Regions from separate parts of the Flexibacterium corallicola genome, predicted to be linked through region 2. Evidence: predicted binding sites of a transcription regulator. Region 2 holds the regulator's gene; the other holds the start of a gene.
What was found. The regulator PhoB, encoded in region 2, activates phosphate uptake and scavenging genes when phosphate is short. The targets are predictions, from matches to a motif close to TGTCATNNANCTGTCAT.
Positions count from the first base shown of each region.

Region 1: a site for PhoB is predicted at 5,426-5,442, ahead of P6574_RS03020 (PhoX family protein). Genes of this name have one in related genera too.

Region 1 covers NZ_JARRCW010000001.1:635,349-644,179, reverse strand. The annotation lists gene P6574_RS03045 (MGDG synthase family glycosyltransferase) at 1-504, shown strand, start outside; gene arsC (arsenate reductase (glutaredoxin)) at 651-1,052, shown strand; gene P6574_RS03035 (BadF/BadG/BcrA/BcrD ATPase family protein) at 1,068-1,937, shown strand; gene P6574_RS03030 (helix-turn-helix domain-containing protein) at 2,005-2,838, shown strand; gene P6574_RS03025 (GNAT family N-acetyltransferase) at 2,954-3,391, shown strand; gene P6574_RS03020 (PhoX family protein) at 3,460-5,346, opposite strand; gene P6574_RS03015 (MFS transporter) at 5,706-7,193, shown strand; gene P6574_RS03010 (xanthine/uracil/vitamin C permease) at 7,291-8,831, opposite strand, start outside.
Region 2 covers NZ_JARRCW010000001.1:3,327,994-3,336,824, forward strand. The annotation lists gene P6574_RS14545 (SDR family oxidoreductase) at 1-499, opposite strand, end outside; gene P6574_RS14550 (Hsp33 family molecular chaperone) at 712-1,716, opposite strand; gene argF (ornithine carbamoyltransferase) at 1,716-2,654, opposite strand; gene P6574_RS14560 (aspartate aminotransferase family protein) at 2,665-3,852, opposite strand; gene P6574_RS14565 (GcrA family cell cycle regulator) at 4,516-5,100, shown strand; gene phoB (phosphate regulon transcriptional regulator PhoB) at 5,195-5,890, opposite strand; gene phoU (phosphate signaling complex protein PhoU) at 5,925-6,626, opposite strand; gene pstB (phosphate ABC transporter ATP-binding protein PstB) at 6,657-7,433, opposite strand; partial or broken gene pstA (phosphate ABC transporter permease PstA) at 7,509-8,225, opposite strand.

The sequences.
Region 1 (8,831 bases), 2.7 Mb from region 2:
GTCTTTTTCGGAGGCTTTGGATCTCCGAAAATGCTTGATATCGCTCAACTTCTCAATGCTGTACAAAGACCCGTTCAGGCTATCTTTCTATGCGGGCATACAAGTCATGTGCAAGATAAAATTAACAAAATTAATACGTCCTACCCCAAGCTGGTTTTCGGGTTCATCAAACACGTTGACCGGCTTATGGAGCTTGGAGCAATTATGATTGGAAAGCCCGGCCCGGGGGCAGTCCTTGAGGCCATAGCAAAGGGAAATGATGTACTGCTGGAATTAAACCGCTCAACAATGTCCCAAGAAGTTCCAATTGTTGAATACGCAACTGCTCTTGGAAGGGGGGAAAGTTATGCCAATAATAGCGAGCTTTTGACCCTATTGAACAGAAAACTCGAAACTTTGCCATCGACCAGACATAGACGGCAATCCCCTTTCAGAAGTGATCTGGAAATCACGGCAATACTGAAGAAGATTGAGAAAGAGATTAAACCTAGACAGCGGAACTAGCCCACCTTCCACCGTAGAATGAGGCACTCGATACCTCCAGACTTGAACAAGTGAGTAAAATGTACACATTGTTCAACAATTAGGTTGCACTTCTTTCCATGGCAATGCACCTAGATTGCAAAGGATCGGCTGGAGAGCGTTTGAAAATGAGTATAACCATCTATCACAATCCCAAATGCGGCACCTCCCGCAACACCTTGCGTATGATCCGCGAAAGCGGCAGCGAACCGCAGGTAATCGAATACTTGAAAACTCCTCCAACTCGCGAAACACTGGTAAAGCTCATCGCTGACATGGGTGTTGGCGTCCGTCCAATTTTGCGCAAGCGTGGCACGCCCTATGACGAGTTTGAACTGGACAGTGACCGGTTCAGTGATGATGAACTGATAGATTTCATCATTGAGCATCCAATTTTGATGAACCGCCCCATCGTGGTGTCTCCTAAAGGCACCAAGTTGTGCCGTCCCTGTGAGGAAGCATTTCCGTTATTGGAAAATGAAGAATTCGTTACATTTACAAAAGAAGATGGAACGATTGTTCACCGCTAGGACTTGAGGCTGGCTATGGAATTTCTGCTCGGTATTGATGGCGGCGGCACTTCTTGCCGGGCTCTTCTATCCTCTCTTGGTGGGCAGGAGATTGCACGGGGGCAAGCTGGCAGCGCCAACGTTAATACGGACCAGACAGGGACATGCCACTCCATACAGCAGGCCATAAAAAACGCCTTTGACACGTCAGGGTGGCCCTACGATTTGTCCTGCATAAAAAGCGCATGTATCGGACTTGCCGGTGTGAATGTACTGGGGGAACAGGAAAAGGCTGGATTTCTGGACAGGCTTGGAATTGATGCTGTACGGCTGACCACAGACACACATATTGCATTAGAAGGTGCGCATGAAGGGCGAGACGGTATTATTGCCATTCTTGGAACGGGGTCGGCCCTCCTAAAACGGGAGGGCGATGTGTTTACCTCCCTTGGTGGCTGGGGCTTCCAACTGGGAGATCAGGCTGGTGGCGCCTTTATGGGACGCGAAGCACTCCGGCGCACGCTTCTTGCCCATGACGGCATACTTGAGGAGAGCAGCTTTACCCGAAGTCTGCTTGCACATTTTTCATTCAAACCCGAGAATATTGTCGAGTTTTCAGGAGCAGCCAAGCCTCAGGACTATGCGGCCTTCATGCCGCTTCTTCTGGAGCACTGGACGCAGAATGATCCGGTGGCAACACTCATTTTGGAAGAAAGTGCCGCTTATATCAAAGACGCGTTCAAGCGACTGAATGAAAATCGAAGCCTGCCTATTGCCCTTCTGGGCGGCATCTCCAGCCCGTTCTATGGCATTTTAGAAAAAGCCCTTTCTCCTTGCCTGCAAAGGCCCAAGGGCGATGCCTTGCAGGGCGCGGTTTTATTGGCTAGGCAGCGGGAGCACTCGTAGGATTTTCAACATCAGTTTGAACCCCTATAGGAAACCATCACGCAAGTCCCGCGCAACAGGCTAAAAAATGATAATCTGGAGACATGTGCCTCAAAATCCCACGGTCGCAGGGCTTGTGGACACCTATTGGTTTTTGGAGAAAGAAAAAACAGAGTCTGTAACACCCTACCCCCGCCTCAATCCAGATCCCGCTGCACACCTACTGCTCACACCAGATAATCAAAACTATCACTACCAGCGGGACGATTGCACACTGGAGGGGGAAGGTAGTCATTGGCTGTTTCCCCATAGCTGCACCTACAGGATGGACCATCGGCAACCCCTTAAAATTTTGGGCGTAAAATTCCACATAGGTGCGTTGTATCTGTTTCCCTTTCGCACCGCTCAGCCGCAAATAAATCATGTGCTGGATCTGGAGCTTTCAAGCAGCTTTAGCAGTTTAGGGCACTGCACCAACGACCTTCTCAAAACAGCACAGTCTCAACCAGAAAGTTGTCTTCGGGCTTTAGACGATATTATGCTGCCCATCCTAAAGACCATGGTGAGAGACAGGCACTACACACTCACTGTTGGTGCCTTGCCCCTATTGCGGACCTCTCCCCTTTCCAATCTAGAAAAAGAGTTGGACTGTTCGCGACGAACATTGGAACGCAGTTTTCGAAAGGTCACCGGCTTTACCTTGAAGCAGCACCAATCCATGCTGCGGTTGGAAGCTCTTCTTGAACACCTTTATCTCATGGCAGACAAAGAGATAGACTGGGCAGATGTGGCTTATGCCTTTGACTTTAGCGATCAACCCCACCTGATCCGGTATCTCAAAAAACAGATTGGCAACACACCAACTGACTATGCCAAGCTTCGCGATCTCACGATTGATATTTATGGCGGCGTTGAAATTTGAAGCAGAACTGTCGCAATTGTTCAATCCGTTCCGCCCGCCAGCACCTACGTGTTGTTTCCAGATTTAAGCACAGCTCATTGCGAGCGCTAAATTGCTCAAAGAGGAAACAAAAACTATGAACGTAGAAATTCGTCCTTTTCATCAATCAGATTTGGAGGACCTTCTTGATATCTGGGAGACAGCCTCAAAGTATGCACACCCATTTTTGAGTGATGATTTTTTAAAGAAAGAGCGAGAGAATATACCCAATCTATACCTCCCCAATGCCGATACATGGGTTGCGACAGTAGAGGATAAAGTGATTGGATTTATTGCTCTTTTAGGCAATGAAATCGGTGCTCTTTTTGTCGACCCTGCCCACCATGGCCAAGGTCATGGCACTGCCTTATGTAACAAGGCCAAAACACTTCATGAAGAACTGTTCGTCAGTGTCTTTAAGGAAAACCGGAGTGGCCGAAGGTTTTATGATCGCTACGGCTTCAAGTTTGTCAAAGAGTGCATTTTTGAACAAACCGGAGACATGCTGCTAAAGCTGCACATACAATCTGCTTAGCAGCAACTGTTTAAAGCCATGAGAGAAGCCCCACAACCGTGGGGTTCTCTCTTCAGGTGGGCTTAGTATCACCCCATCACACCGCCATCATCGCGGGTTATGGCGATGACAGTTGAGCGTGGCAGGCTTTCGCCGCCCTCTGGGAAATGACTACCGCCTTTTTCACCGGGGTGCTGAATGCCTACGAACATGGTCTTCTTGTCAGCAGACCAAGTGGCACCAGTCACCTCGCAGCCCACGGGCCCAACGAGGAAGCGGGAAATATCTCCGGTTTTGGTATCCCCCACAAGCATTTGGTTATTCCCCATCCCCGCAAAGTCCCCAATATTGGAGTAACTGCCATCAGTCTGTATCCAGAGGAAGCCACGACTATCAAAGCTGAGGCCATCTGGAGAGTTGAAAATATTGTCGGCTGTGATGTTCTCAGACCCCGCCCCGCTATCAATATGAACAGTTGGGTTGCCCGCCAACACAAACAGGTTCCATTTGAAGCCCTCGGCTGTGTGATCATCGCCATCAGGCATCCAACGCACGATCTGGCCGTACATGTTGGCTTGGCGCGGATTGGGACCACCAACGGGCGTTTCATCCCCACCCGCATTTGTCAGGATACCCCGATTTTTATTGTTGGTGAGGGCGCAGTAAACCTCAGCCCGTTCGGGATGTGCAGCAACCCACTCGGGGCGATCCATAGTTGTTGCGCCAACGCTTGAAGCAGCCTGACGGGTGCGGATACAGATTTCCGCATCAGACGACATCCCCGTCGCTTCCGGCGTCAGTGCCAGCCATTGACCTGAAAGGTCATCGTTGAACTTGGCCACATAAAGCTGGCCCTTTTCCAGCAGTTCCGAATTGTCACCGGATGGATCATACTTGCCATCGGAGACAAAACGATAAACGAACTCACCGCGCTCATCATCTCCAAGGTAAACAACAACGTGGCCACTACTTGCCACAACAAGCTCGGCATTTTCGTGCTTGAAACGACCCAAAGCTGAAAGCTTTTTCGGGGTGCTGTGCGGGACAGATGGGTCTATTTCAACAACATAGCCAGCCCGGTTTGGCTCATTGGGGTGCTTTATAACATCAAAGCGCTCATCAATTTTCGCCCAGCCGTAACCCCAGTCTTTCGCAGAAATACCATAGCGTCTCATATCTTCGCTTGGCACGAAACCTTCTTCAGAAGCGGAGAAGTAGCCATTGAAATTCTCCTCACAGGCAAGATACGTGCCCCAAGGAGTTTTGCCATTTCCGCAGTTATTCCAAGTCCCAAGACTTTGAATACCTTTTGGGTCAGCTGCAGTTTTCATCAAGTCATGGCCACGGGCCGGCCCAGTCAGTTCCATCGGTGTATCTGGTGTAATACGGCGGTTGAACGGGGAATCCTTCACGATGGACCATTTGCCACCCTTTTGCGCCAGCTCCGCGATAGTGACCCCATGGGCATTCTTACCCTTCAAAATGGCGTCATCATTGGCGGGCACGCCCCCCTCCCACATAAGAGTGCGGTTGGTATACTCATTATTTAAGGCGAAGACTGTCTTTCCTTCAATCTGGAAGAGATGCATGCCATCATTGTTGTCCCCCACAGCGCGGGCTTGTGTCTCGGCGCTACCACGGGTCACCCCGTCAAACTCGGACGCATCGGAAAACAGAGGATCACCCCAAGATACAACAGAATGCCAGCTATACCCCTCAGGGAGAGTAATTGTATCGGTTGTACCAGCTTGAATTGGTGAAAAATCAAAACTGTTTGAAGCAGCAGCGGCTTTTCGGACCACCAGATCACTGGTTCCAAGTAGGAAACTGGCCGTACTCATGGCTACAACACCACCCAGAAAGCCACGACGTGAAATAGCCTGTTCCACGACCTCATCAAATTCTATTGTCGTATCTTCACCGCGAGTAAGATCGTCATATTCATCAAAAGAAAGGTCTGTTTTTCTACCATTCATCGTCAGCACTCCAGCAACTTTTACCTATAGAAACCTTCTGGGCTACCCCTAGTTTTCAGCGGTACGCTATCAATGGCTCATAACAAATCTATGACCCTTCCGTAAAAAGCACCAACATGTATGTATAATTGATAGTTGTGCTCTCCCCTGAGCAAGGTTTCAATACCTCCTCTGTTTCCAGATTTGGTCCCCGAGTAAAACAATAAGTGCCTTGACGAGTTCTCGTAGCCGCTTTTTTACGATTCAGTAATTACATTTCGTGCCGCAAGACATTTCAGTATTTTAAAATAAAATAAGCATTTACTTATTTAAATGTGATCTATATATAAAAAGTAATTACTTTCTTAAAGGGTATTTCAATGAAAAACGGAAAATTCAATGGAGCTACGACCGCGTCCTCCCCCTTAAGTGTTCCCTTAGCTGCAGGGGTTATTCCTCAAGACTCCAGCTTATTTTCAGGGCCCCAATTAATTGCAACCCTTCTTCTAAGCCTTGGTGTTGGGTCTCATGCGGTCAACGGCCTAATTTCGAATGCTGTTTTACCAAGCCTCATTCGTGATTTAGGCGGGCAAGAACGTGCTTTCTGGGTCTTCAGTCTGTTCCAAATCGCCTCAATTCTATCAAGTACAACGGCTGGAATATTAAAATCTCACTGGGGAGCAAAGTATCTATTTATTGCTGGCGCAATCCTACTTGCATTAGGCTCGATTTTCGCGGGAACCGCTGACAATTTGGGGCAAGTTTTGCTAGGTCGAACCCTCCAAGGACTGGGGGAAGGCTTTATCGTGGCCATGTGCTACGCGGTTATTCCTGATTTATTCCCTAAAGAACTCGTCGCCAAAGTCTTTGCACTGTTGGCGGGAATTTGGGCTATTGCCGCTGCCGTTGCGCCCGTGAGTGCGGGTTTGCTCACTCAGTTCTGGAGCTGGAGAGCAGCGTATATCTTTAACCTGCCCTTGACCGGATTGCTGTTGCTCATGGCGGTGTTTGTTATGCCCAATACCAAAGTCATTGGAGAATTGAACGGAAAGCGTAAAGGGTTGATCATGCTTCCCCGCCTCTTCATGCTTGCCTTCGCCGTACTTCTGATCACCAGCGTTGGAGAGGCACGCAGCACGACCCAAGGGTTCATTTTGCTTGCGCTTGGATTGTTTACTCTGGCCGCTACACGGATTTGGGACAGAAACTCTGAAAATTCTTTCATTCCCAAAGAGGCTTTCAGCTTCAACACTCCGGTGGGCCTTGCCATGTGGGTGATCCTTATTGCAAGCCTTTCCGGCTCCGCCCGCGTTCTGTTTGCCAATTCCATTATCCAGTCTACTTGGGGGCTGAATGTCCTGAGCGCCAGCTATCTTGTGGCTACATTGGCTTTCTCATGGTCATTCATGGCGTGGCTCACTTCCAAGGTCCAAAGCCCGAAACACCAGTACTCTCTGATTGTCCTTGGGAAAACTCTAAACACCTTGGGCATTGGTATGCTAGCTGCTGCGCTTTGGATGAACAGCCTCGCAATCCTCACGGCAGGCCTGATTATCTCCGGCTTGGGATACGGAATGAGCAATCACTTCCTGTCAAAACAAATGATGTTTGCAAGCAGTGAGAAAGAGCGCGATAAAGCCTCCGGCTTCATTCCGACCATGATGTCCTCGGGTATTGCAATAGGCGGGGCTCTGTCTTCCCTTCTCGCTCTTGCAACAGGCATGCTCTCCAATGAGACCTCCGAGCTGATTACTAAAGAGGCTGCACTTGAGCAAGGCCCAACGCTTTTCCTAATAATGGCTGGTATCGCAGTTATTTCGGTTCTGTTTGCCGGAAAGCTTGCAGTTTTGGGAAGGCGTTCTGCTTAAAGCCTCTTTGTATCAACCAATACCAAGAGGCTTTAAAGTAAGTCAGCTCCCAGACCTCAATGGGAGTAGAGGTCTGGGGCATTAAGGTAGCAGCAGATTACTCTGCAGCTACCGGAGCTTTATTTGCTGTGACGGCACTGCTCGCACTCTCATCTTCCTTATGGAAGATTGGATAGATGAACAGGAAAGCAGCAGAAATAAGGTAACCCAAACTTGGGCCGCTAAACACAGGCCAGTGAAGGCTAGGTGAATGGATGATACCCACTGCAGCCAGCGCAAAACCAGTTAAGGTGAACCAAGCAGCAACCCTAAAGCGCCCGTCAATAATTGAAGCGACGATAGCGCCCCAAATCAAGCCGGTGATAATCGCCCCCTGAGAAAGCGCGAGGTGCCCCTGATAGTGGGCGCCCTGTTGCAGCAGTGCGCTGGTCAACGCCGCATCGCCAAGGTTTGGCATATTTTCAGCCCCTGCAGATTGCAGCGCGCCAATGAGAGAGCCCCACTTTGTTACAAGGAAGCTGGAAACATGCGGCAGCATCGCAACGGCAACAGCTGCCATGTGCTCTGTGCGAACAGAATGGGCTGTATTGGCAATGAGGCTAACAGAGACAAACACAAGGATTGGAGCTGTCGCCGCGACCGGGATCAGATTGTTCAAAAACGCAATCAGTCCAAGGAATGCGGAGAGTGGAACTACAATACCTACGCCGATAATATAGCCAGAGTGAGCGCCCATACCTTTATAGGCAGGGTGGCCGATATAAGCGGTTGTCGGGAATGGAGATCCAAATACCGCACCGATCATGGTGCCCAGACCATCTGTTATCTGACAAGTGGCAACCGGATAATGGTCGCCAGCAGCTTCAGCGCTCTCCACGTTGTTCATCGTTTCGATGAAGTTGTAGATCTGAACCGGTATCAGAACCAGAAACAGTTCAGGGTTTGCGAAAAGGTGCTCGATACCTGCAACCAGATCACCGATATAAGGCACTGGTAGATTGAGGCCAACACCCTCTGCGCTCACAGTAGATTGCCCGGTCATAACCGCAACAACCGTACCCACAATCAAAGCCAGCAAACCTGCGGGGATATTCCACGGCAGGCGGAACTGACCAACCAAGCCCCACAGGATGATGATGAGGGAAGCAAATCCAATGAACGGGTTTTCGAAGATTGTTGCCAAAGGCACCGAGCCGATGAACACCAGTGCGATACCGCACAAGGTTCCCAGCATACCGGCGCGCGGCGTCACTTTTTTAAGCCATGGGCCAATGATGGCACCAAGACCGGCAACAATACCGCCCATAAAGCCGGCACCAATACCAACCTGCCAAGCCAGAACAGGGTCATTGGTGGACCAGTAGATCGGGCCGATAACACCAAAGAGGTAGACAAACATTACTGGCGTCGAAATACCATAGGGTATGGCAGTCACATCCCGTCCAGATGCCTGCGCTGCCCGCTTTGCCAGATAAACGTAAACAAGGATACCAGCCACAATCGCAATTGCTGCTCCGGGAATAATCCGGCCAAAGACGATTTCTGCTGGCATCTGAAATACGAACTGACAGATACCCGCCAGAACCATGAGGTTTACAAGGTTATCTGTAAACAACGCCCAAAAAGCACTGAAATCAC
Region 2 (8,831 bases):
TTACACCGCAACGCCCTACACCAACGGGTAGAAAGACTGCCCCTTGCTCTTTGATCGAAGGGGCAAAGTCTACGAAGTTCTGCATGAAGTAGTTCGGGCGGATAATCGTGTATGTCAGGCTACTTGCCTTAAGGTAACCCTCACCTAGGCTGTGAGTTTTGGCCATGTAGCCTCCGTCAGGATACTCTGCAACCCAAGCAGATTGTTTGACAACATGCTTTATACCGGAACGCTTTGCCATATCATAAAAACGTGGTTCATAGTCACGCTGCTTATCCGAAATACCGGAGAGGAAGAAAGCCCGCTCGATCCCTTCAAAAAGGTGTGGCATTTCTTCGATATTCTCAAAGCTGCCTTCAACTAGTTCCACTCCCTTGAGCGCTAAATCTGTGGCTCTAGTCTTATCTCTCACCAAGGCACGAACTTGAACACCATTTTGAACTAGCAAATCAACGACTTGCTTTCCAGTTGTTCCGGTAGCTCCGGTCAGTAAGATCATTATTTTTATCCCAATTATGTGCACTACCATACCAACTGGTAGAGCACTCTAGGATTTTCAATAGTGAAAACAAATATTGATTATAACTATAAAAAATGGAGTCAAAATAACTGAACTTCAAGAGATTTCTATACACTTTTAAAGTAAAAGGCACAGCCATCCAAAGAAGAACTCCGGCCTTAAAAGACCAGAGCAGTACTTATGAGGGAAGCTTAGGATTCATCTTCGGAGAAGACATCCTTGGTAAGCAAAGTATAGCTCTGACTGCAAAAATCGCAGGTAATCGAGATATTTTCTTGCGTCTTTAACTCGTCTTGATCTTCTTTTGGGAAACCTCGAAGAGTTTTTTTGAGCTTCTCTTCCGAACATGTGCATCGGTCTGCCATAGGATGAGGGTCATAAACCCGAGCGCCCCGCTCATGGAACAGCCTGAACAGCAATTGTTCTATTCCAAGATCAGGATCAACAATCTCATCATCCTTGACCGTATCCACCAAAGATTTGGCTTCTACCCATGCATCATCTTCTTCTACAAAGTGCGCTGGTGTACCTTCCGGAGCATCTCCCGGGTGAATATCTGCGGCTCGCATGCGCTCAGGTGCTTGAGGGAGAAACTGAACCATAATGCCGCCAGCGCGCCAAGTATGATTGTAGCTCCCCTTCTCGTCAGCCTTCAACACTTCCGCGACAGAAAGGCGGACCCGCGTCGGTATCTGCTCGGACTTTAGGAAGTATTCGTGTGCAGCTTCTTCCAAAGAGATGCCATTCAGAGCCACAATGCCTTGGTAGCGGCTGGTGTGAGCACCCTGATCGATTGTGAACGCCAGATGCCCCTTGCCGAGCAAATCTTCCGGCTTGAAGCCTTCCTGCTGCGCGACAGAACTCACACGCTCTTCATCAAAAGAAGCTGTTGCGCGCAAGCCGTCAGGCGCATTGAAGTCCACAACCATCATGGACACAGCACCATCACTTTGTGCCTGCAACGTCAACCGCCCGTCAAACTTCAACGTACTTCCCAGCATCGCTGTCAGAACAGTTGCCTGCGCAAGCAACTTCTTGACAGGCACCGGGTAGTCATGACGGGCAAGCATGCTGTCCAAAACTGCGCCCAGACGTACACTTCGCCCGCGAACGTCCAGCCCCTCAACCGAGAAAGGAAGGACAACATCATCACCCACAGGCTTCACTTTAGACGTTTGCTCTTGGCTTTTATTCATTATTCCTCCGGCAGTGCATCAAGACACCATGCCATAATTCCTTTTTGAGCGTGCAGTCGGTTTTCAGCTTCATCGAAAACAACCGACTGTGGGCCATCCATTACCGCATCCGTAACCTCTTCGCCACGGTGAGCTGGCAAACAGTGCATAAATATTGCTTCATTATGCGCCTTGGCCATCAAGTTATCATTCACCTGATACGGGCTCAGCAGGTTATAGCGGTAAGAAGCGTCTTCATCGCCCATAGAAACCCAGCAATCAGTAATGACAGCATGACAGCCAGAAACTGCTTCAATCGGGTCCTCGGTAATGGTGACATTGCCACCTTGACGCTTGACTGCTTCTAACCACTCCTGCGGAACAGTCAACTCCTTTGGCGCCCCCACGACAAGCTCGAAATCCAGCTTTGCGCTCGCTTGCATCCACGAGTAGAGTACGTTGTTGCTATCCCCAACCCATGCAATCCGCTTGCCTTGAATAGGCCCGCGATGTTCTTCAAACGTCATGATATCCGCCATAATCTGGCAGGGATGGGACTCTTTTGTCAGACCGTTTATGACAGGTATATCAGAATACTGTGCCAGTTCGCGAACAGCTTCATGATCCAACATACGGATCATGATCATATCAACGAAACGGCTGAGAACACGGGCGGTATCAGGAATAGATTCCCCGCGCCCCAGCTGCATTTCCTTACCAGTCAGCATAAGCGGCTCACCACCCAGCTCCCGCGCACCCACATCAAAAGAGATGCGTGTACGTGTTGAGGGCTGTTCAAAGATCATAGCCAACGTCCGCCCCGAAAGAGGGCCGGATTTACCACGTTGAGCCTCTCTCCTTTTTTTCAAAAGGGAGGCACCATCAAGAATTTTTCGCAGCTCACCTGCTGGCAACTCAGAGATATCAAGAAAATGTTTGGGCTTTGAAACAACGGACATGGATTAACTCTTATTTCTTTTGTGCAGCTTCAGTTGCTAAAGCTGCCGTCTCCAGCATCTCAACAAGCTGGGAAATTTCTTCTTCACTGATGACCATCGGAGGCATAATGCGAAGGACATTTTCTCCCGCAGGAACTGGCAGAAGACCATTGTCGCGACAGGCTTTTAAAGTTAGACCTTGGTCACCCTTGCAAACCAGCCCAAGCATTAAACCAGAACCTCGGACTTCCTTGAATACTTCTGGATGGCTATCCACCAAAGCCGCCAGTTTCTGCTTAAGCAGAAGTGACTTCTTCTGGACTTTCTCCAAAAATTCCGGTTCAAGAACAATACTTAACACGGCCTTACCAACAGTCATGGCCAGAAGGTTCCCACCATAAGTGGTGCCGTGGGTTCCAGCGCTCATGCCAGACGCCACTTCATCGGTCGCGAGAAAGGCTCCCAGAGGGAAGCCTCCGCCGATTCCCTTGGCAACAGCCATTACATCTGGTTCAATTCCTGCCCATTCATGGGCAAAGAACTTACCTGTTCGCCCTACACCACACTGAATTTCATCCAGAACCAAAAGCAAGCCATGTTCATCACAAAGGGCGCGCAGCGCTCTAAGGAAGGCCGGATCAAACGCCTTAATGCCCCCTTCACCTTGAATGGGTTCTAGCAAGATAGCCGCAGTTTGCGGACCAATTGCAGCTTTGACTGCCTCCAGATCGGCAAAAGGAACTTTGTCGAACCCTTCCAGAGCAGGGCCAAACCCCTCAAGGTATTTCTGCTGACCGCCTGCGGCAAGGCCGGCCATTGTCCGCCCGTGAAAGGCACCTTCGAAGGTAATGATCCGATATTTTTCGGGTTCCCCCTTGGCATAGAAATAGCGCCGTGTAGTCTTGATAGCGCCTTCCACAGCCTCAGTGCCCGAATTGCAGAAGAACACCTTATCGGCGAAGCTATTGTCCACCAGAAGTTGCCCAAGCTCTTCCTGCTCTTTACTGCGATAAAGGTTCGACACATGCCACAGGGTTTCCGCCTGCTTTTGTAAAGCCTCAACGAGTTTTGGATGAGAATGTCCCAAGCCGCTCACAGCAACACCAGAAGCGCAATCCATATATCGTCGACCATCATTCGCATACAGCCAGACACCTTCCCCCCGCTCGAACTCAAGCTCGGAACGTACATAGGTCTGAAAGAGCGACGAAGTCGTCATATCCTACTCCTTGGATAGGGTCTCTTCTCATTCGAAAGAAGAGCAATTTTGTTTCAGCAAGCAACTAAGAGAACGTCGTTTAAGACCCCTTAATTTCAAAAGAAGTTATATAAAGAGCTTTCACTTCTAACTGTCAATCATCTTTACGTATTGCAAAGGTTTTTTGCCAAGTTTACAGGACTAAAAAGCCCTCTTTATTTACGTTTCAAACGCTCGGCCTGATAGGGACACCAAACACAACTCAAGGTTATAAATGCCACCATACTTTATAGCTAGTATGAATACAGAGAGCTTCTAGCAAATGGGGTGACACAAACAAACATCTTAAAAAATTCTCATGTATTTATTGAGAAGTTGGCAAGCCGATATTAATTCCAGCAAAAAAAATATTTAGAATTATTTGCAGTACATACAGTTATTATGTCCATTCGACCACCACGAGATCATGGACAACTCCTTGACTTAGTTTAATTCTGGGGAAAACCGACTACAAACCAACATGATTTATTTGGCATCATTGCTACTCCAATATTCACTATAGTAGGGTCAGTGCTAAGTGGGAAACACCTTCTCGTTTCCAATGACTGGATGTAATGCAGCTAATCTACAGCGACTACACACAAAAGTTGTACTCGAGAAGACAGTAGGAAGATGGGGACTTCTATGAGCTGGACGACTGATCGTGTTGAACTCCTAACCAAGCTATGGGCTGAAGGTCTCAGCGCTAGCCAAATCGCGGCAGAACTGGGGAATGTCACTCGAAACGCAGTTATAGGAAAAGTCCACAGGCTAGGCTTATCCGGCCGTGTCAAATCAACGAACTCTAGTAAGCCACGGCGTAACACTTCTTCTTCAACATCACCTTCTCCCAGAAAAACTGCGCCTCCTGCATCTGCAAAAAGTGACAGTGCACCCGTTAAAGCTCGAAGTGCTTCTCCGTTATCTCAACAAACACACCAACCAAGTGTGTCTGGGGCAAACGCCTTAAAGATTGAGCCGGAAATTATCCCGGTGGGAGAGATTGAACCAGTTTCTTCGCCTGATAGCCTGATGCCAATGTCGGAGCGGGCGACTATACTTAGCCTGAATGAACGCACTTGTAAGTGGCCTATTGGTGATCCCGGCGGGGAAGACTTTCATTTTTGCGGGCGTCAATCAGATGGATCGACACCATATTGCGCTCACCATCGCAGGGTTGCCTATCAGCCAGTCAGCGAAAGAAGACGCGAACGTAAAGCAACTGCTTAAGTTCAAAACGACATTGTGTCGAAAACCACGTATTGAACAGCAAAAAGCCCATGCTTTTTGCTGTTATTTTTTATAACCTCTTAACTCAGGTCGATTATGCCACTGCATACTGATCGTTAAACGAATACCCAGCGCCCCGAACAGTCCGGATGGGATCTTTCTGTTTTCCGCGGTTTATCGCTTTGCGCAGGCGGCCAACATGAACATCAACAGTCCTTTCATCCACATACACATCATGCCCCCAAACACCATCCAGCAATTGTTCGCGTGAATATACTCGTCCCGGAGCCTTCATCAAAAACTCCAGAAGCCGGAACTCAGTTGGGCCAAGGTGAATTTCCTTCCCCAAACGCCTGACACGGTGGGTCTCCCGGTCCAGTTCAATATCCCCGGACTTTAACTGTGAAGATACGACCTCGGGCTTACTGCGCCGCAAAATGGCGCGAATGCGTGCCATCAGCTCAGGAACAGAGAACGGTTTGACAACATAATCATCAGCTCCGGTGGAGAGTCCTCGTACACGTTCGGTTTCTTCTCCCCGCGCTGTCAGCATGATGATTGGAATCTGTGCAGTTTCCTCTCTGGCTCTCATGCGACGACACAGCTCAATACCCGAGACACCCGGTAACATCCAGTCCAGCAACACAAGATCCGGTTGACTTTCCTGAAGCCGCAAATCCGCCTCATCCCCTTTCATGCAGACTTCCACATTGTAGCCTTCTGCCTCAAGGTTATATTGCAAGAGCAGGCTCAAAGACTCTTCATCTTCAACAACAAGAATATCAGGCATAGTTAAGATGTCTTTCCATGAACTATTAAGTCAACTAGTTCGCCAAGGCGTTCAATTCATCACTTTTGGGCCGCTCGTTCGGCAAGTGCTCCCCGGTGATCTTATAGTAAATATTCTCGGCAATGTTCGTTGCATGATCACCAATTCGTTCAATATTTTTAGCACAAAACAATAAATGCGCACATTTTGTAATGCTGCGCGGGTCCTCCATCATATAGGTAAGCAGCTCTCTGAAAATGGACGTATAAAGAGCATCAATCTCTTCATCCCGCAATTGAACCTGTCTCAAAACCTCCAGATCCCCACTCGTATATGTATCCAGAGTATCCTTCAGCTGGCAAAGCGCAAGGTCTGCCATATGCTCAACACCTTGCGCCCACTCCTTTGAGCCTAACCCCCCCTTTATAGCCAGTGTCCTCTTGGAGATATTCTTGGCCAAATCTCCGACCCTTTCAAGATCATTGGAAATTCGCATAGCCGCAACCACTTCCCTGAGATCACTTGCCATGGGCTGGCGGCGCGCAATAATGGAAACACTCAAATCTTCCAGCTCACTTTGCATTGCGTCCAACCGCTTGTCAGCCTCAATCGTACTTTCAGCCAGTTTCCGGTTGTCGGTCAAAAGCGCTTGAATAGAGTCTCTAACCAGAGTTTCTGCCATACCGCCCATTTCAAGAACCCGCGTGGCAAGATTTTTCATTTCATCATTAAAGGCCGACACAATATGGTCTGACATAGCCAATCACCTGTTATGCTTTCGTTCTTATCAGCCAATGCGGCCAGTTATATAATCTTGCGTGCGCTGGTCTTTTGGGTTCGTAAATATATCGTTGGTTAAACTTTCCTCCACCAAGCTTCCGAGGTGAAAGAATGCGGTGCGCTGGGAAACACGGGCAGCCTGCTGCATGGAGTGCGTTACGATAACAATCGTGTAGTTTTCACGAAGCTCATCAATCAACTCCTCCACCTTGGCAGTGGCAATGGGGTCCAGAGCCGAACAGGGCTCATCCATCAAGATGACTTCCGGAGAAACTGCAATGGCTCTGGCGATACACAGCCGTTGCTGCTGACCGCCGGACAGTCCCGTCCCTGGCTCATCCAAGCGGTCTTTGACTTCTTCAAAAAGCCCCGCCTTTTGGAGACTGTTTGCTACAATTTCTTCAAGATCAGACTTTGATTGAGCAAGACCATGAATACGCGGACCATATGCAACATTTTCAAAAATCGACTTTGGGAAAGGGTTGGGCTTTTGAAAAACCATACCCACCCGTGCTCTCAGCTCAACAACATCAATGCTGGGATCATAAATATCGTCGTGGTCAAGGTAGATCCCTCCTTCCACCCGGCAACTTTCAATCGTATCATTCATGCGGTTCAGGCAACGTAGGAACGTTGATTTCCCACACCCCGATGGACCAATAAGTGCGGTTACCTGATTCTTTCTGATCTCCAGATGAATAGCGTTGAGAGCCTGCTTTTGACCATAGTAGACACAAACGCCTTCACCACGCATTTTTAATGGTATTTCTCTATCGGTTTCCATAGTCACATCATTCACCACTGGACCAGTTATTTGGCTTCTGCCTGTTGTTTCAAACTTGTACATTTCACCCTCAAATCACCAGCGACGTTCAAACTTCTTGCGCAAAACAATTGCGATTGCATTCATGCAAATTAAGAACCCGAGCAGCACCATGATGGCTGCTGACGTTTTTTGCTGGAATGCAGGCTCGGGAAAGTCTGCCCACATGAAAATTTGCACTGGGAGAACCGTAGAAGGATCCAGCGGAGTACCTGGTACATCCACAATGAAGGCAACCATACCGATCATGAGAAGCGGGGCGGTTTCGCCCAACGCCTGCGCCATTCCGATGATTGTTCCCGTCAATATCCCTGGCATGGCTAGAGGCAACACATGATGGAACACGGCTTGTAAGCGAGATGCACCGACCCCCAAGGCCGCTTCACGAATTGAAGGCGGTACAGCCTGCAGAGCAGCTCGGGACGCAATTATAATGGTTGGCAAAGTCATCAAGGCAAGGACCATTCCACCAACAACGGGGGCGGACCTTGGTAGGCCAAACACATTCAAAAAGACTGCCAGCCCCAATAGACCAAACACAATCGACGGGACGGCCGCCAGATTGTTGATGTTTACTTCAATAAACTGGGTCCAGCGGTTTTTCGGTGCAAACTCTTCCAGATAAATTGCGGAGGCAACACCTACTGGAAAGGAGAGAGAGAGTGTCACGATCATAGTCCAGAAAGTGCCGACAACGGCTCCCCAAATACCCGCCATTTCTGGCTCGCGACTGGCCCCTGCTGTTAGGAAAATACTATTCCACCGGTTACTTATCTGGCCTTTTTGCTCCAGATAGTCTGTATAAGCGATTTCCCTGTCAGAAAACTTCCGCGATGATTGAGGAACTTCAATTTTCTCAAGTGACCAATTACCCGCTTGCGCAGTTACTGAATTCTGTATTGGTATCAGAACCGGGCCACTTGCTTGGTTTCCGTCAATCTCATCAACTTTAAGCACGCCGCCAGCAATATTGATGAAGTAACTTGGCATTTCATCATTTAACTGCTGTGGGCCATTCAGCTTGGACAGACGCTGATCAATTCGTGAAAGGTCTACTTGCAGCGCAGAAATAATGTCCTGTACTCGCTCCTGAGAGGATTTTGCCGCAGAAAGCTCTTCTTCCAGCCGCTTTCTTTCCAAGGGGTCAGACTGAGTGATCCTGCCAGATAGTCCATATATCTTTGAAAGTAGATTTTTTTCCGACTGTCTGCGTAGCGCAATTCGCCGCCTCAGGTCTTCGGCCTGCCCATTCAGGTAGGCTGTAATTTCATCCCGAACCGGCCCCAGAACATTTCCGGCCATATGAACAGAGGCCGTCGAGCTGGTGATACTCACACTTGCTGCACTATCAGGATCAAC